DNA from 3 places in the Exiguobacterium sp. LL15 genome. Region 3 is predicted to be linked to each of the others. Evidence: riboswitches for the same ligand, from Rfam matches in the RefSeq annotation. Region 3 holds a riboswitch; each other region holds the start of a gene.

Region 1 (6,618 bases), 770 kb from region 3:
GTGCGATAGCAGCGACAGCTGTTTCACGGGCAACCGTCAAGATTGTTCCTTCAACGGGTTTCATGACTGCTTTGTATGCAGTATCGACACCTTTTTGTAACGCATCTGCGAATTCCTTCGTATCAATCGTTGTTTTGCCTTCGATTGATTTCGAGAATCCACGGAACAATTGGCTTAAGATGACGCCAGAGTTTCCGCGCGCCCCCATCAATAATCCACGTGCGAAGACGTTTGCGACTTCCGATACAGAATCCGAAGTTGATTTACCTGCTTCTTTTGCACCTGAAGTCATCGTCAAATTCATGTTCGTTCCCGTATCACCATCTGGCACAGGGAAGACGTTCAATGAATCGACGAAATCTGCATTTTGATAGAGATTCGCCGCGCCATTTTGAATCATCTTGACTAACTGCGCTCCTGTTAAACGATCTACACTCACTAAAGTTTCCTCCTCTATTCCCGCCTTAGACATTCGTCAAGCGGACTCCTTGGACAAAGATGTTCACAGATGTCACGTCAAGACCTAGTGCCTGACTGAGCGTGTATTTCACGCGACTCTGTACGTTATTCGCCACCTCTGAGATTTTCGTTCCATAACTTACGATGATATGCATATCGATATGGACCTGCTCTGAAGCCTGTCGAACGATGACACCGCGTGCAAAGTTCTCACGTTTTAAGAGTTCAGCAAGACCATCCTTGATTTGAGACTGGGATGCCATACCAACGACACCAAAACATTCCATTGCCGCGCCGCCCGCAAGTTGCGCGACGACATCATTATCTACATCAATCTTTCCATAGGTCGTTTTCATCTCGATCGCCACCTGAGTAGCCCCCTTTGAATATTGTATTCTTCTCATAATTCTACTATAAGGACCTACTATTGAAAAGTCGCCGTACTGACTATACAATGAATAAGTGAAAAATAGTAGCGGTCAAATGAACTTTTACCATCATCCTCATCCATTATTTTAAATTTCGAGGTTGTCTGTCAAGTTTTTTTCTTGTCAGCTACTTTTTTTATGTTGCAACCGCCCTGACACCATGCTAAGATAGCAAAGTGTCTATTAGGACGAACGCAAAACAACATAAAAGGAGGCGGAACGCATGGCACGTAAATGCTACGTTACTGGGAAATCGCCAAAGTCGGGTAACAACCGTTCACACGCATTGAACAAAACAAAACGTACTTGGGGAGTCAACGTACAAAAAGTACGTATCCTCGTCGACGGTAAGCCGAAAAAGGTTTGGGTTTCAGCTCGAGCTCTTAAATCAGGTAAAGTCGAACGCGTATAAGGCGCAACCACCGGATGGGAATCTTCCCTTCCGGTTTTTTTATGCCCTCATTTATTTTTCTCATAAACTAATTGTCGCTTTTATTGAAAACGCTTACAATAGGAACGTACTTTATTTTGTCAGAATTGGGGGAAGTCATCATGCAACTCAAACGAGAGATGACGAGTCGACATCTGTTCATGATTTCACTTGGCGGAATCATCGGAACAGGCTTATTTTTAGGGTCAGGATTAACGATTTCACAAGCAGGACCTCTCGGGGCGGTCCTCAGTTACATCGTGGGTGGGACCATCATGTATCTGACAATGTTATGTCTAGGGGAATTAGCGGTCTATCTGCCGGTCTCGGGGTCATTTCAGACCTATACGACCCGCTTCATCGGACCAGGGATCGGCTTTGCCGTCGGTTGGATTTATTGGCTCGGCTGGGCCGTGACGGTGGCACTCGAAATCACAGCTGCCGGCAGTTTAATGGACCGCTGGTTTCCGAATGTACCCGTCGTCGTCTGGTGTACCGCCTTTACGGTCTTGCTGTTCGGTCTGAATGCCGTCTCCGCCAAAGCATTCGGTGAAGCTGAATTCTGGTTCTCGAGTTTGAAGGTCCTCGCGATCCTATTCTTCATCATTTTAGGTGGCGCTGCTTGGTTCGGCTGGTTACCGATGGAAGCAGATCGCCCAACATCGTTATTCGCTAACTTTACGGCAAGCGGTTGGTTTCCAAACGGGATTCTTGGTGTCTTGACGACGATGATCGCCGTCAACTTCGCCTTCCAAGGAACGGAATTGATCGGTGTTGCGGCTGGGGAGTCCGACACGCCAGAAAAATCGATTCCAAAAGCGATCCGCAATACAGTCTGGCGGACGTTCATCTTCTTCGTCTTATCGATTACGATCGTTGGTGCATTAATTCCGTATGAGACGGCTGGCGGAGTCAGCAGTCCGTTCATCATGGTCTTTGATGCGATCGGCATTCCGTACGCTGCTGATTTGATGAATATCGTCGTCTTGACGGCACTATTATCCGTCGGAAACTCCGGATTATATGCGGCGACTCGGATGTTATGGGCAATGGCGCAAGAAGGGATGATTTCAAAGAAATTATCTTACGTCAATGCACGTGGTGTGCCAATGCGTGCTTTACTCTTTACGATGATGTTCGCGATGTTATCGCTTCTGACCGCATTTTTCGCAGAAGATACCGTCTTCATTTGGCTCTTGTCCTTAGCCGGACTCGGGGCTCAAGTCGGCTGGATTTCGATCTCTGCTTCTCAGCTTGCATTTCGTCGTCAGTTCGTCCGAAACGGACACGATGTATCCGAACTGAAATTCAAGACACCACTCTATCCGGTGTTACCACTGATTTCGTTGACACTTAACGTCGTCGTCCTCGTCAGTCTTGCGTTTCAAGCGGATCAACGAATCGCTCTATACATCGGTGTTCCTTTCTTCCTTGTCATGTGGGGAAGTTATCATCTCTTCGTCAAAGGAAAACATCTATCCGCTCAAAGCGACATCCGTGTCGCCCCTTCTCAACTCGAAGAATAATTTCACACAAAAAGAGGTCGCGGAGTCATCCACGGCCTCTTTCCTATGATTGTGCTATTCCTTAAGCGTCCGCATCATCAATAGTTCTCCTTGATGGAGCTCTACCTTCGCTTCTGACGCACACCATTCATTACTGACGGTCAAGGAACCTCCGACCGGTACTGGATGTGCATCAAGTGGATATTTGACTCCGGATAAGCTTAAAGTCGATGGTACGAGTGGAATGAACGAAAGATAATAATAGCTCCCTGCTTCGACTGCATACGTTCCCTCAGCCAAGTATCGTACCTCTTCTCGTTTCGTCACGAGTCGTGCCTCTGGGTATCGCTTCAATAAATATACATTTTGGACGGTCATGTCGAGCCGCCCACCTGTCGCCCCGATAATGAAGGTATCCTCAAACTGTTTCTTCTCTGAGACTGTACGAAGTGCCAGTTCGAGATCCGTTTCATCTTTCTCGGCCGGATGAACGATTGCCCCTTCTGGTACATAACCAAGCGAATCAAAATCACCAATCGTCAGGTCGCATGTCAGCCCAAACGATTCAATCGTCTGAACACCACCGTCAACACCGACGATAAAATCACCTGGCTGACAAAACGTCCGTAAATCCGGCGCTTCTTCTCGCGGACCGGCACAGACGAGAATCGCCCGCATCTCAGACGCCTCGTGCCGAATAACGTAGTAAGCGTGGCGCAGTCGTGAATAAAAGACCCGCAACGACACCACAAAGAACGTAAGACGGTACCATGTATGTCGCGTTATAAATCAATGAATACGGTACGACTGGACCTTCGGCATACTCGGCAAAAAAGACGATTCCACTGATGACATGACAGATATAACGGAGTCCTGCGCCTAATAACGTCGCCAGGAGAACGAACGCCATCAAGCTTTTCTTTTGTCCATTGCGCGCGGCTAGTCTGACTTGACGCGCGAACAGACCACTTAATCCGACGACACCATACGCAATCGTATAGTCAAGCATCGGTTGAACGATCGTCAAGACTTGTGGAGCGAACATCAATTGAATCGTACCGACAAGCGCTCCCGTAACGACCCCTCCAACGACACCGTGGCGAAATGCCATGACGAAGATCGGTAACATCGCTAAGCTGATTGAGCCTCCTTGTGGCATTTTGAATGGAATCAGTAAATCAAAGACGACTCCGAGACTGGCGAAGATGGCAATTTCCATCATCATTTGTAACCGTTTCATGCTATTTTTCCTCCTTCATTGTACGAGAGGACGCAAAAAGGCAGTACGACGAACGCCGTACTGCCTGCGTGCGCCACATCCCTACGTCCGTTTGAACGGAACAGGTTCGAAGGGTTAAAGTCTAAAAGACTCCTCTCAGCCGCTTTTCAAGCGACACCCCTTGCGGTCATCATATTTCGTTTTCTCGTTCTTATTATACGGCAGCCCCTTGACGAATGCTAGTGATCGCTTCCGCATAATCTGGTGCATTGTAGATTGCTGACCCTGCGACGAGAACGTTCGCACCGTTATCGATGCAAAGCTTTGCCGTTTCCGGATTGACGCCACCGTCAATCTCAATTTCAAATGTCAGACCACGATCTGCTTTCATTTGCGCAAGTGCTGCGAGTTTCGGCATGACACGCTCGATGAAGGCTTGTCCACCGAAGCCCGGATTGACCGTCATCAATAAAACCATATCGACATCCTCAAGGACGTGTTCAATCGTTGATAATGGCGTATGGGGATTCAAGACGACTCCTGCCTTTGCGCCCGCTGCTTTGATTTGTTGCAAGACACGATGGACATGATTCGTCGCTTCGACGTGGAACGTCACGATGTCAGCCCCTGCCTTGACGAAATCTTCAACGAAACGTTCTGGCTGGTCAATCATCAAATGGACATCGAGAATCATATCCGTCTTTTGACGTAAGCTGCTAAGCACAGGTAATCCAAATGAGATGTTCGGTACGAACTGACCGTCCATGACATCAAAATGGATATAGTCCGCGCCTGCTGCTTCGACTGCTTTGACATCACGCTCAAGATTCGCAAAATCTGCTGATAAGATCGATGGTGCAATTTTAATCATCTTCAATACCTCCGGGCTCGATTCTTGATTTCGTCTATAAACATACCATAGTTCTCATAACGAGAGGACATGATTTCTTGGGCTTCGACGGCTTCCTTGACGGCACAACCGGGTTCATTCAAATGCAAGCAACCTCGGTATTTACAATCATCTTGTACAGCGACGAATTCAGGAAAACTCCACCGTACATCCTCGATTTCCATATCATACGGAAAATCGAGGTTCGAGAAACCTGGCGTATCGGCAATCAATCCTTCGGCAAGCGGCATTAATGTGACGTGGCGCGTCGTATGACGTCCGCGTCCGAGTGATTTCGAGATCGCACTTGTTTCTAAATCAAGAGAGGGCTCCAGTGCATTGAGCAATGAACTTTTCCCGACACCGGATTGTCCGGCGAGAACGCTCGTTTTTCCAGCAAGTAACGGACGGACTTGCTCAACACCCGTCAACGTCTCACTTGATGTCTCGATGACCGTATACCCAATCTTCCGGTAAGCGGCAATCGCCTCTCGGACAGCCGGTCCTTTGACTTCGTCAAGTAAATCCATCTTCGTTAACAGGATGACGGGTTGGATTTCCTTCGCTTCGATCAAGACGAGAAATCGGTCGAGTAGATGCGCTGAAAAATCAGGTTCTGCCGCTGAGACGACAAGCAACGCTTGATCGATATTCGCGACAGGCGGGCGTACTAAAAAGTTGTCCCGCTCCTTCACTTCGAGAATGTACCCGGTCTCACTTTCGATATGAAGCACGACTTCATCTCCGACGACTGGACTGATGCCGCGTTTTCGGAAATTTCCTCTTGCTCGTGAACGAACTTCTCCTTCTGGTGTCATGACATCATAAAAGCCGCCCTGCAGGCGTATGATCGTTCCTTCTCGATTCTCTTCGATGCGTTGTTCCGTCATCCTATGCACTCCTTTTTTATCACATTCATTGTGCGTCTTTTGCTTGATTGTACGTGATGGTTTTTGAACGATACACCGTATCGTCTTTATAGATCGTAATTTTGCCTTCTTCACCCGGATCAATCGTTAATGGCACGTCGAATGTCTCATCTTGATCAATTGATTCCTCGATGACGGTCCGCTTCCCTTTCGCGTCTTCCGTCTCGATTCGGATGACTTGTTTCGGCGGAGCCTCTTCTTCATCTTCACTAACAGCATCATAGACGACCTTTTCAGGGAACGTCGCCGTCACTGTTTTTTCTTCCTCACCTTTAGAGATGAAGACCGTCACGGAGTCGTTCGGCTCGACTTGTGCGCCAGCTTGCGGGAACTGACGGATGACTTGATCGAGTTTGACATCGCTAGAAAATTCTTGTTCGAACGTTCCGTCTAATCCTACTTTATCGAGATAAGCTTTTGCTTCATCACTCGATAAATTCGTCAAATCCTTCAACTCGAAAGAAGACGTCCCCTCAGATACAGTAATCGTAATCGTTTGTTCTTTCGCAATGACCTCCGTTCCAGCAGAAATTGACTGTCGAATCACATTTCCTCGATCGATCTCATCCGACTTCTCTCGCTCGACTTCGACTTTTGCGAATCCTGCTTCTTTTAGCGTTGCAATTGCTTCTTTTTCAGCTTCATCCGTCACATCCGGTACCTCAACCGGAGCACTACCAGTAGAAACGACCAAATTGACTGTCGAGCCCTTCTTGACCTGTGCTTTTTCACGAGGCGTTTGACTGATGACATCGCCTT
Region 2 (6,618 bases), 240 kb from region 3:
ATAACGCGTTCAAATTGAAACTCTACCTGCATCATCACCGTATCTCTTAATAGAATCGGTTTTACCTTGATTCGTCGGAGATCATTTGATTTTTGACGCGGATTACTTATCGTTGCATGGATCAGTGTTCCTTGCGTGATTTGCGAGGCAAGACTCGCTTTTAATTCATGTAGTTCCACTAGTCGTCCCGTCCTTTTCTGATGTTCTTTCGAAACTGTAGCAAATTCGTACCTGTTCGACAAGTTTACACGCTTTATCATTCGTACGTAATCAAAAGGAGGAATTCATCATGTTCAAAAAAATTCTCTCACAAATCGGAATCGGTGCCGCAACGGTCGATACACGCTTGACGGATGACCGCTGTGAACCAGGCGGTCAAATTCACGGTGTCGTCCATATCAAGGGCGGAAACGTCGATCAAGAAATTGATCGAATTTATCTTGAATTCAACACGCAGTACAAACAAGAAGTCAATGATAGCACGACGTTTACGACCTTCACGCTCGACCGATTTGCCTTAAATGAAGCGAAGTTCACGATTGAAGCGGGTGTCGAGCGGGAAATTCCCTTTACATTACGCGTACCGCTGAATACACCACTCTCCGTCAGTCAATCGAAATCGTGGATCGAGACGGGACTCGACATCGCTCAAGCCGTTGATCCATCGGACCGTGACGCCGTCATCGTCGAAGCAAACCGCTACCAAGCGACAGTCTTAGACGCGATGGAGTCACTTGGCTTCCGATTGAAAAAAGCCGATACGGAAAAATTACCTGGACGATTCCGGAAAGATTTACCGATTGCTCAGGAGCTTGAGTATTCAGCTCGCAATACACACTACGCCCATAAACTGGATGAGATCGAAATCATCATGCTTCAAGACAGCTCAGGGATTGATTTAATCGTCCAAGTCGACCGTCGTGCTCACAGTCTCGGTTCATTATTCAGTGAAATGGCTGGTGCAGATGAGTCGATGATCAAACTGCGTCTGTCCAATAGTGAACTGCAGGATCAATCGTTCGTCGAACGTCAGCTGACAAGCATCGTGGAACGCTATAGCTGATCAATCGATCGACTTTACTTGAAAGTGATTCCTCTTCAGGGGGAGTCACTTTTTTTCATTCAAGTCAGTTTGTCTAAAAACACCTTTGAAATTTATTTCAATTTGAAATCGTTTACAAATAAAATATTGTTTTAAAACAAACACCTTGCTATACTGTCCGTATTGAAAAGAATTCCAGTCACGGTTTGACTAAAGGAGGACGTACATCATGAAAAAAATCGGACAGTTCACGTTAACAGCCGGACTCGCAGCAGTACTCGTCTCAAGTAGTTTACCTGTCATGGCAGAGGCAGGATCTTCAGCCGATCGGATCAGTCACAAAATCGACACGATGACACTCGAACAAAAAATCGGGCAGATGATCATGCCGGACTTCCGGCAGTGGAATGGCAGCAATCATACGTCGCTTGCCCCAGAAGTCGCGAACATCATCGATCGCTATGATTTAGGCGGCGTCATCTTGTTTGCTGAGAACGTCAGCGAAACCGAACAGACGACGAAACTCGTTCATGATCTGCAAGAAGTCGTCAAACAAGACGCTAGCAACGATATTCCGCTCTTCGTCACGATCGACCAAGAAGGTGGAATCGTTACTCGGCTCGGAACAGGGACGAACTTACCTGGCAACATGGCGTTAGGTGCGACCCGCAGTAGCACATATGCCAATGATGCCGGTCATATCATCGGTTCGGAACTGCGTGCGCTCGGCATCAATGTCAACTTTGGTCCGGTTCTCGACGTCAACAGCAATCCTGGAAATCCTGTCATTGGTGTCCGCTCGTTCTCGAGTGATCCGGAGCTCGTCGGCACACTCGGTTCCGCTCTAATGAAGGGAATTCAGTCTGAAGGTGTCGCGGCGACCGCCAAACACTTCCCGGGTCACGGCGATACGGCGACCGATTCCCACTATGGATTACCGGTCGTTGACCGGTCCCTGCAGGAGCTAGAACAAGTCGAGCTCGTACCGTTCAAGCGAGCTATTGCTGAAGACATCGATATGATCATGACAGGACACATCGGGATGCCGCAAATCGAACCTGAAGTCGTCACGTCGACAAATGGTACCTTCCCTTTACCTGCGACGTTATCGGATGATGTCATCACGGGCGTACTGCGCGAAAAACTTGGCTACGATGGCATCGTCATCACAGACGCGTTGAACATGCAGGCGATCGCCGACAACTTCACGGAATCAGAAGCCGTCTTAAAGACGTTTGACGCCGGTGTCGATATCGCGCTCATGCCGACGATCCTTCGTTCCGAGCAGGATGTCACAAAACTCGACCGGATTTTCAAGGATGTGATCGCAGCAGTCAAAGATGGTCGCCTCTCAGAGGAACGGATCGATCAATCGGTTGAGCGGATTCTGACACTGAAAGCAGAACGCGGAATTTGGAACGGTACGACTGACACGACATCCCTAGCTGAAAAAATCGCGCAATCGAACCAAATCGTCGGTAGTCCCGAGCATAAAGCAAAAGAACGTGCGATGACGGAAGCCGCGGTCACACTCGTGAAAAATGATCAGCGGACCTTACCATTCAAACCGAAAAAGAATGCCAACGTTCTTGTGATCGCTCCTGCGGCGGATCAAACGGACAGCATGAAAAAAACGATCGCTTCCCTACCGAAGAATCGGAACTGGCACGTGACGACAGCGAATTACTCGGCTACTACGCTACCGCTCGACCAAAACCCGACATTACGGGCGCAACTCGATGCAGCAGATTACATCATCGTCGGTTCCAACGTCAACACGAGTGCTAAACTACTACCTACTGCACCAGAACAAGCGATTCCGGCTTCGATCTTCCGCTATGCGAAACAAACGGATACACCATCCGTCCTGCTCAGTCTCCGTAACCCATACGATGTCGCCGTACAACCGGACGCACCGGCACACGTCCTCGTCTATGGCTTCAAAGGCGATCCAAACGGTCCAGACTCCGAAGCAGGCAATCTAAAATCAGCGGGACCGAACCTGCCTGCAGGTATCAGAGCGATCTTCGGAACGTTCAAACCGCAAGGCACTTTACCGGTTGATGTGCCGGTCTTTAAGAACGGTGTCTTTACCGATCAACTGCATCTCGAATTCGGTGACGGCTTTAAAAACTGGAAAAAATGATGACGTGATACACCAAAAGACCGAAGCTCCTTAAAGGATGCCTCGGTCTTTTAATGATTGATACGGATATTCAGCTTCTTCTTTCGCACGATGGTAGACGCGGTATAACCAATAAGTCAGTAGTGCATAGACGACGATGACAAGAACAGCAGAAATGTAGCTTCCCATGCTATACGCTACCTTGAAGTTTCGAGTCGATGCGGATATACCGGATAACACGATCAACGTTGGGATGATAAGTCCTACAAATCTTACTTTGACTTTACCAAGCATTCGTTGCATAGCATATGCCGCGAGGATCACGAGTGTGATGACTATGATTTCCATTCCAATCCCTACTTTCACTAGAAGGTATTCCTAATTCTACCATCTACTGGTTTAAGAAGATACCGGGCGAGCTGGAATCGTTTCGTAGACCGACGTGAACGTCTCTTCCGTCCACCCCATGTGCCAGAAGAGTAACTCATAGTAACAACTAGTCACGAAATGACGTTTCATCCGCTCGCGTTCTGTCGGGCTCGCTTGCTCCGCCAGCGCATCAAGCCGTGCAATCTGTTCAAAGACGACCTTTTCAAACCATTCCGAGCTATACGTGTCGATCCATTGCTGATAGATTTTTTCTTCCGGTGTACACGTTAGTAATTGTTGCCCGACTTCATAATACAACCAGTAACATGGCAAGATGGCAGCAATCGTCTCACCGAGCGTTCCTTCACTCGCATGATGCATGTGCGAGACATACGCATATGCTGTCGGTGCCGGTTCAAATGCTTCAAGATCTGCTTCCGTAATACCGAGCGGCTCAAAAAATGATTGATGTAAGCTCAACTCTGCCTCGTAAGTCGAAGTCGCATGCTCGGCAAGTGTCGCAATCGTCGCGAAGTCGTCTGCTTTTGACGCTGCCTTCGCTTGAATCTTCGCAAAGTGTTTTAAGTAATAGGCATCCTGCATGACGTAATGCCGAAATTTCGAGAGCGGTAACGTCCCCTCCCCGATTCCTTGTACGAATGGGTGCGTAAAACTACTATCCCAATACGCTTGTGCCGCTTGTTTGATTTCTTGTGTGAATGTCATGATCTCATCCTCCTCGTTTAGTTATGAAACGAAAAAACACCACCCCGAAACACACGGGCATGGCGCAAGAAGAACAAGACTTGACGCCACTTCCCTCCGTAAGTACGAACTTAATCAGGTTCAAAGGGTCCGAACGTCTTCGTTCGTCTCAGTCGGTCTACCGACTCCCCTAGTGGTCATTATTCGATTCAAATTCACTATAGCATGCTGAAAACGGAAGTCAAGTTGTCTCCTTTTCGCTATACTATGGAGTGTCAGAAGACGGATATCGTCTCCATCTGCAGACCGATTCCGAACAGACATCGTTCCCGTACACTAAATTTAGTACCTGATACTATAATTCATTCTGTTACTTACAATTGGAGGATTTCATTATGCATACACCAACAAAAATCATGGCATCAGCCGTTATCGCTTCTGCTTTATTACTCCCAACAGCCGCATCCGCCGAACAAGTCGTCGATAAGACGATCGTCACACTCGGGGAGTCGCTCGGCGCAAAAGATAAAGCATGGGTGCTTTCACGTCTCAATGCACCGGAAGGGATCACACCGATCATCGCCACTTCTGCTGACGAGGAAAAATATCTCGGGAAAAACATCCCACAGTCGCAAAAAGGCGGCAACATGTATTCGTCGGCTAAAATCGAACTGACGGAAAAAGGAGATGGACTCTCCGTCTCGACGGAAAACATCACATGGGTGACGAAGGATATGTATCTCAACGCTCTCGTCACAGCGGGTGTCAAAGATGCCGACATCACGATTACTTCCCCTTACAAGGTGACCGGGACATCGGCACTGACAGGAATCATGAAGGCGTACGATCAAACTTCCGCTGAAACCGGGATAAAGTTAAGTGACAAACGCAAGGATTTAGCACAGCAAGAATTATCGGTCACATCAGACGTCGGGAAAACGGTCGGAACGGATAAGGTGGCTGACTTGATGAATGAGATTAAGGCTGAGATCGCCAATCAAAAACCGGAAACCAAAGTCGAAATCGAAAACCTGATCGTCCAAGTCATTCAAAACAACAATATCCAGTTGTCTGACGCACAAATGGACCGGCTGACGAATCTGTTCAATCAAATGGAGCAAGCGAACATCAACTGGGGACAAATCGAGAGTGGATTGAAAAATGCGGGACAAGACATCCACGCGTTCGCAACTTCAGAAGAAACGAAAGGATTTTTCGCTAAATTATTTGATGGACTCAGTGACTTCTTCAGTTCAATCGCGGGTGTGTTCAAATAATTCAGACTTCCGTAACTGACAAAAAAATAGTAAACTAGATGTATCTGAAACGAAAGGTGGTGTGAAAAGATGGACTTTGCCGCGTGCAAACACTGGTTGATGGAACAATTGTATCTGTTGCGCGCGATTTTTCATGGAATGGCGTTCTAAGGCACCCGTCTGCCCTTTTTTAGAACTTCATGATTGAAAAATACAGCAAAGCGCATCTTTCACACGTGATGGAGAGTGCTATTTGCGCTCTCCTTTTTTTGATGCGCGCGAAAGGATCGACTTACTATGATGATTTGCGACATTCAACACCTGACCAAACAATTCGGAGGCGAGACAATTTTAACGGATGTTTCCCTCTTCTTAAACGAACACGACCGTGTCGGTCTAATTGGACGAAACGGGAGTGGCAAGACGACATTACTCCGCTTGCTTGCTCGCCTTGAGCAACCGGACGGTGGTGTCATCTATCAAAAGAGCGGTTTGACGATCGGCTATTTGGAACAACTTCCTGTATATAGTGAGACGATGACCGGACTCGACGTCCTTTGGACAGCGTTTGAAGACATCCTCGCGATCCGTTCTCGGATGCAACAGTTGGAGCAAATGATGGCGACAGCACCAGAGAATCTTGATGCGTTACTCGCACGATATGCGGAAGCGACGAATGCGTTCGAACAAAAGGATGGCTATCTACTCGACTCGAAAATCGAGCGCATGGTGAACGGGTTACACCTTCGTCCGTTACTCACTCGTCCTTTCCACCAGTTGAGCGGTGGTGAACAGACGAAGATTTGTCTCGGTCGCATGTTACTCATGGAGCCAAATCTGCTCATTCTTGACGAACCGACGAACCATCTTGATTTAGCTGCCGTGGAATGGCTGGAGCAGTTCTTACGGGACTACACAGGAACCATCCTGCTCGTCTCTCACGACCGGGTCTTCTTAGACGCCGTCGTCACCTCGATCGTTGAACTCGAAGACGGTGAACTGACAGCCTATATAGGGAACTACAGCGCGTTCGTCGACGAGAGAGAACGCCGTCTGCTCGAACAGTTCCACGCCTACCAAGAGCAACAGAAAAAAATAAAGAAAATGAAGGAAGCGATTCG
Region 3 (6,618 bases):
AAGCCATTAATGTACTTACCGATTCCAGCGATGAACCACTGGATTCCGAGCCAGAGTCGGATGATCGTCAACAGACCGAGACCGATGATGTGTAATGCTTTCACTTTCAGACACTCCTCTACTACAACATAGTCCCCATCATACTGAAAAATCATCAGCGAGATGGGGACTATCATCATAACGTCATCGAACCGTCATCGACCTGTTACAAAAAAGGATAAGGTAACGGTTTCATGACCGTTGATCGAGGCGATGACTGACTGCAGTCAATAAAGCAGCAATGAGCGCGACCAGTCCACCGACGAGTGCCGTGTTCATCATCGGACCGTTCGCATAGACGATACCACCGAGTGCCGAACCAAAAGCAATCCCGACGTTACTCGCAACCGGCATTAATGAAGCGGCTAGTCCTTTTGCTTCCGGGTTGAACTTTTCAGCGAGGTCAATCAAGTAGATTTGTGTCGAAGTGGTCAGTAAAATCGACATCAACGACATCAAGGCGATGTTGAACAGACCAAGCGGAAGGGATGCTGTCGTGAAGTATAACGCAGCAAGAACGATTGCTTGCACGACGAAGACGAACCGTAAGCGTCCCATCGGATTTTTGCTAGCAATCTTGCCGGCAAGGATGTTACTAAAGATTGAGACGACGCCGTAAGCGAGCAAGATCGGACTGATCCACGTTTTCGCAATCCCGAGTTCTGTTTGCAGAATCGGCACGAGATATGTGTAGACGACGTAAGTTGCCCCGAATCCAAACGACGGAATAAAGAAGGCGATCAGGATCCGTGGGTTGGCGAGCAATCCAAGCTGTTCCTTAATAGAACCAGAACCCGTCGATTGCTGGACCGGAACGATTTTCCACACGGCGAGAAACGCGATCAATCCCATGACTGTCGTCAGCCAGAACGTGGCTTCAAAGCCAGCATGTTGCCCGATGAACGTTCCAATGGGGACACCGAGAACGTTCGCGAGTGTAAAACCACCGAAAATGAACGAGACGGCGACACCGCGTTTTGCGACAGGCACACCGTCACTTGCGACGACCATCGCGAGTGAGATCAAGACACCAGTCAAGATCGCTGTCAGAATGCGGGTTGCGAGCAACACTTCGTAACTTGGAGCAAAACTACTGGCAAGGTTCAGTAAGACCCAGGCGAGTAAGAGACGTAGGATCAGGCGACGCCGTTCCAGGTGACCGGTCAGCGACATGACGATCGGTGTACCGATTGCAAAGGAGATGGCAAAGGCTGAGACGAGCGTACCGGCTGTTGCGATCGTGATATCAAGGGCTGAGGAGATTTCAGCGAGGATCCCGACGATGACGAATTCGCTTGTTCCGAGTACGAACGTCAGGAGCGACAACGTGGCGATCAAGAGCCAATCGCGTCGACTTAAACGAGTAGTAGGTGACATGGATAATTCCTCAATTCTAGCGCTTGCGCGCGAAACTATGAGTAACAGGATAGCATGAAACGATTTCGCCGGGTATCGCAAAGCGAGATTTCGGGAAAAGAACCATTATTCAAAATAGCGTGTGAATTTCCAGGCTTGCTGTTTTTTGCGTATACTACAGAAGAAGACTACTTATAAAGGAGTGGAAACGATGCAAGCGACAGTGACATGGAACAAACAGATGGGGTTTAGTGGACAGACGGAATCAGGGCATCACCTGGCGATGGATGCAGCACCCGAAAACGGGGGTGAAAATCAAGCGCCGCGACCGACTGAACTACTGCTACATGCCGTTGCCGGCTGTACCGGAATTGATATCGTTTCGATCTTAGAGAAGATGCGCTTGACGATCACCCATTTCGAAATGGATATCGAAGGAGAACGGGCAGAGGACCATCCGCGGCGTTTTACGTCGATCTCGATTCATTACCGGCTCGAAGGAGATCTCCCGGAAGATAAAGTCCGTCGCGCCATCTCGTTATCAAAGGATAAATATTGTTCGGTCTCGCAATCCCTGAACGCTGAGATTTCCGTCTATTATTCGATCAATGGTGTCCGGAGCGAGGATCCTTTGTGAAGAAAGTCGTACTGATCGGTTGCCTGTTGCTTGCAGGGTGTGCGCAGGAGACGACGGAACCAACGAAATCATCACAACCGGAATCGAAACAACCGACAGAAGAAAAGAAACCGAAGCCTGAGCCAACGAAGGAAGAACGACAACAAGCAAAACTAAAGCAACAATTAAAAGCGATGTCGACGTCAGAAAAAATCGATCAACTGCTCTATATCGGAGTCGCCGGCACGGAACTTTCAGCAGCTGACCGGAAATTGTTACAGACGCATGCGATTGGCGGGGTCTTATTGCTCGGCGGAAACATCACGTCAGAAGAACAACTCTTGACGTTCACACGTGCGATTCAAGAGACGAATCAAAAACCGTATGCGTTTGTTGGGATCGATGAAGAAGGCGGACGGGTCAGCCGGGTACCGGATCAACGATTACGTCTACCGACGAGTCAACGGATGGCGCAAGGAGCAGATGATGCGAAAATGGAAGATGTCGGACGTACGCTCGGACATTTGTCACGATTTTATGGCTTCAACATGGACTTCGCACCGGTCCTAGACGTCAACAGTAATCCGAACAATCCGATCATCGGCGACCGTGCGTTCAGTGCTGATCCGAAGACCGTCGCGACGCTTGGTACGGCCCTGATGCACGGGATGCAGGAGACGGGAACGATTCCGGTCGTCAAACATTTTCCCGGTCACGGCAATACGAGTGTCGATTCCCATGTCGGGCTACCGAAAGTGACGGCATCAAAGGAAGAACTGAAGCAGACGGAACTGTTACCGTTTAAAGAAGCGATTCAAGAGGGCGCCGAGATGGTGATGGTTGCCCATATTCTCTATCCCGCGTATGACGATACGAATCCATCCTCGCTCTCAAAGCCGATCTTGACTGACCTCTTGCGTCAGCAACTCGGATTCAACGGTGTCATCATCACGGATGATCTCGTCATGGGAGCGATCACGAAACGATATGGTCTCGCAGAAGCGGCACGTCAGTCGCTCGTCAATGGAGCTGATATGGCGATGTTTTCAGAGGCAGGTGCTTACGCAAAAGTTCATGCTGAAGTGATGCAAGCCGTCAAAGACCAAACGCTGACGCCGGAGATGCTCGATGCTAAAGTAATGCGCATCCTGAAGCTAAAGCAGACGTATGCCGACAGCCAAGAGCAACAGCGACCGACGAAATCGGAGCTGATTCAGCAAGTGGAAGCGCTCAACTAGGACTAGCGAAGCAAAGCGACTCATGCTAGACTAATGGGGCAAGCCAATTAAACACGAAAAGACACTAGGGGAGTCTCCCAGCAGACTGAGACGGAAGTATCCGGACCCTTTGAACCTGATCTAGTTCGTACTAGCGGAGGGAAGTGGCTCGAAACCCTAGATATCCTTAGCGCTTCAGCGCATTTTCGGACCACTCCCTTCAACATCGGGAGTGGTCCTTTTTCGTATGGAAAGGAAGAACATGATGCGTTTACATCTGATTTCGACGGGATCCATTCATCCGCTTGACGAAATAAAGACCTTTCAATCACTTCAACCCTATACGGATCAGCTGCATCTACGTGAACCGAACTTATCGGCGGCAGAATTACTTGATCTGATTGACGCACTCCTTGGGCATGGTTATTCGCCTGAACAGTTAACGGTTCATGACCGGGTCGACGTCGCCCATGTCGCCGGCATCGGTGTGCAGCTGACGCGCCGTTCCATGCGTGTCCGCGATGTGCGACGTCATTTTCCGAATCTCGTCATCGGGAAATCGGTCCATTCACTAGCAGAGGCACTGGCAGCAGAAGCGGAAGGAGCCGACCGACTGCTGTACGGTCATATTTATCCGACAGCGTCGAAGCCGGACCTACCACCCCGAGGGATCGACGCCTTGAAGCAAGTCGTCACCTTCACGACGAAGCCAGTCATTGCGATCGGTGGGATTACACCAGAATGCATGCCTGAAATCGCAGCAACCGGTGCAACCGGAATCGCCGTCTTATCGGGTATTCTCGGTCAATCGGATCCACTCGCCGCCATCAGGCGTTACCAGGGGGTTCGCGTATGACGGATCACATCATCATCGGCGGCGGAGTCATCGGGTTGACGCTTGCTTACGGTCTCGCCTGTCAGAATGAATCCGTCGTCGTCTTAGAACGTGGAACATGCGGACGAGGAACGAGCCGCGCAGCTGCCGGGATGCTTGCGACGGACATCGAGCTGAGAGCAGAATTGCATGCACTTGCCGCGCGAAGTCGTCGTCTGTATCCACTGCTTGCACGTCGACTCGAGCGAGAGACAGGCATCGATTGTGGGTACCGGGAACAACCGTTTTTGTTAAAACGTAAAGGACGCGAGCATCTGTTTCCAGCTGTCGGTCAAATCGATCCACGACGACTGACGACTGCATTGATGTATGCCTTACACGCACGTGGCATATCGATTGAAGAACAGGTAGATGTCACACGCATCGAAGAGAACGATGACTTCATCAGGATCGAATCGAACGCAGGAACGTGGACCGGACGAACAGTGACGGTCGCTGCCGGACGCGGGTCGCAAGCCTTGCTCGATACAGCTGGTATTTCGATCGCGACATATGGGGTCAAAGGGGAGTGTCTCGCCGTCCGTCTCGCGGGTCAGCCGTTACGCTCGATTCTGTTTGATGAAGCCGTCTACCTCGTGCCAAAAGCTGACGGACGGATTTTGATCGGTGCGACCGAACTGCCGCACGACGAGACGGTCGGCGTCAGTGTCGCTGGGATCATGTCACTGCTTCAAGCAGCAGAACGACTGTATCCACCGATTCGTGACGCGGTCATCGAAGAAGTCTGGTCCGGTGTACGACCGCAAACGGTGTCCGGCTTGCCATATATCGGAGTCACCGATTCATCCCGTCGGATCTTCCTAGCGACAGGGCATCATCGGCATGGCATATTACTCGCACCAGCGACAGCGGAAGTCTTGGTAAATACATTACGGTTGATTCAGAAGGAGGAAGTCCGATGAACATTACGATTAACGGCAATGACCACACGATCGAACAGATTAAAACGATCGAGGACATGCTCACGCAACTCGGCTTAGGGGAAAAGCTCGTCATCGTCGAACAGAATCGACAAATTATCGATCGCATGGCGTACGGTCAGACAGTCGTTCGGGACAATGACACATTTGAAATCGTTCATTTCGTAGGAGGAGGATAAACATGCTGAAAATTGGAGAAAAGACATTTGAATCACGGTTATTGCTCGGAACAGGGAAATATACGGATGCTACGGTACAGCAGAAAGCAATCGATGCGTCTGCTTCACAAATTTTGACATTTGCCGTCCGTCGGCTCGATATCTTCGACAAACAACAAGCGAATTTCTTGGAGTCGCTTGATTTAGCGAAGTACGATCTACTTCCAAACACGGCTGGTGCGAAGACGGCGGAGGAAGCTGTTCGGTTAGCGAAGCTTGCGCGGGCATCCGGTATGTGTGACATGGTCAAGGTCGAAGTGATTGGTTGCGATAAGACGTTACTACCTGATCCGATCGAGACGTTACGGGCTTCTGAAGAATTACTCAAAGAAGGCTTCATCGTCTTACCGTATACGTCAGACGATGTCGTCCTTGCACGGCGACTCGAGGAACTCGGTTGTCACGCCATCATGCCGGCTGCATCACCAATCGGTTCCGGGCAAGGCATTCTCAACCCACTTCATCTACGATTCATCATCGAGCAGACGACGGTCCCGGTCATCGTCGACGCCGGGATCGGCTCGCCGACCGACGTCGCCTATGCGATGGAACTCGGTGCGGACGGTGTCTTATTAAACTCCGCTGTCGCCCATGCGAAAGATCCGGTCAAGATGGCGCACGCCATGCGACTAGCTGTCGAAGCAGGGCGCTTCGGATACGAAGCGGGACGAATCGAGAAAAAACAGTATGCGGTCGCGAGTAGTCCAACGAGTGGATTGATTCGATGAACCGTTACTCACGGCAAACTCGATTTCAACCGATCGGGGAAGCGGGACAAGCACGCTTAGCAGCAGCAAAGGTACTGATCATCGGCATGGGAGCGCTCGGAACGGCGTCGGCAGAGCAACTCGTCCGCGCCGGTGTCGGTGTCGTCCGAATCGTCGACCGCGACTATGTCGAGTGGAGTAATCTACAACGACAACAGCTTTATACCGAGGAAGATGCGCGTCACATCGTACCAAAAGCGATTGCCGCAAAAGCACGGCTTGAAGCGATTAATTCGACGGTTACGATCGAAGCGCATGTAGTAGACGTCGACCGGGCAGCGCTGACGTGGCTTCTCGATGATATCGATCTGATCATCGACGCGACGGACAATTTCGATATTCGTTTGCTGATGAACGACATGGCGTCGATGCGTTCGATTCCGTGGATTTATGGTGGATGCGTCGGCAGTTATGGAATCACGTTTACCGTCCGTCCCGGGGAGACGCCGTGTCTGCATTGTCTGCTCGATCAATTACCGCGAGATCAGGAGACGTGTGATACAGCGGGAATCATCGGACCAGCTGTACAGATGGTCGCTTCCTTGCAGGTGACGGAAGCGTTGAAGTGGTTGAGCGGAAAAACGGACACC

The links. Region 3 has a riboswitch for thiamine pyrophosphate ahead of NOM72_RS08750 (thiamine phosphate synthase). Riboswitches for the same ligand answer to the same signal wherever they lie in the genome.
Region 1: linked by a shared signal. The riboswitch ahead of thiT (energy-coupled thiamine transporter ThiT) and the one ahead of NOM72_RS08750 (thiamine phosphate synthase) in region 3 are both predicted to bind thiamine pyrophosphate.
Region 2: linked by a shared signal. The riboswitch ahead of tenA (thiaminase II) and the one ahead of NOM72_RS08750 (thiamine phosphate synthase) in region 3 are both predicted to bind thiamine pyrophosphate.

What each region holds. Positions count from the first base shown of each region.
Region 1 is NZ_JANFNX010000001.1:889,739-896,356, reverse strand. Features, by position in the region: gene NOM72_RS04380 (DAK2 domain-containing protein) at 1-439, opposite strand, end outside; gene NOM72_RS04375 (Asp23/Gls24 family envelope stress response protein) at 465-827, opposite strand; gene rpmB (50S ribosomal protein L28) at 1,111-1,299, shown strand; gene NOM72_RS04365 (amino acid permease) at 1,440-2,843, shown strand; gene NOM72_RS04360 (thiamine diphosphokinase) at 2,898-3,500, opposite strand; gene thiT (energy-coupled thiamine transporter ThiT) at 3,502-4,062, opposite strand; TPP riboswitch at 4,124-4,233, opposite strand; gene rpe (ribulose-phosphate 3-epimerase) at 4,256-4,912, opposite strand; gene rsgA (ribosome small subunit-dependent GTPase A) at 4,915-5,820, opposite strand; gene pknB (Stk1 family PASTA domain-containing Ser/Thr kinase) at 5,846-6,618, opposite strand, start outside.
Region 2 is NZ_JANFNX010000001.1:1,898,185-1,904,802, forward strand. Features, by position in the region: gene NOM72_RS09950 (class I SAM-dependent methyltransferase) at 1-179, opposite strand, end outside; gene NOM72_RS09955 (sporulation protein) at 290-1,063, shown strand; gene NOM72_RS09960 (glycoside hydrolase family 3 protein) at 1,272-3,188, shown strand; gene NOM72_RS09965 (hypothetical protein) at 3,219-3,515, opposite strand; gene tenA (thiaminase II) at 3,567-4,262, opposite strand; TPP riboswitch at 4,337-4,443, opposite strand; gene NOM72_RS09975 (DUF1002 domain-containing protein) at 4,637-5,518, shown strand; gene abc-f (ribosomal protection-like ABC-F family protein) at 5,798-6,618, shown strand, end outside.
Region 3 is NZ_JANFNX010000001.1:1,660,033-1,666,650, reverse strand. Features, by position in the region: gene NOM72_RS08770 (DoxX family membrane protein) at 1-104, opposite strand, end outside; gene NOM72_RS08765 (MFS transporter) at 232-1,416, opposite strand; gene NOM72_RS08760 (OsmC family protein) at 1,607-2,032, shown strand; gene nagZ (beta-N-acetylhexosaminidase) at 2,029-3,249, shown strand; TPP riboswitch at 3,306-3,408, shown strand; gene NOM72_RS08750 (thiamine phosphate synthase) at 3,491-4,084, shown strand; gene NOM72_RS08745 (FAD-dependent oxidoreductase) at 4,081-5,025, shown strand; gene thiS (sulfur carrier protein ThiS) at 5,022-5,222, shown strand; gene NOM72_RS08735 (thiazole synthase) at 5,225-5,989, shown strand; gene NOM72_RS08730 (ThiF family adenylyltransferase) at 5,986-6,618, shown strand, end outside.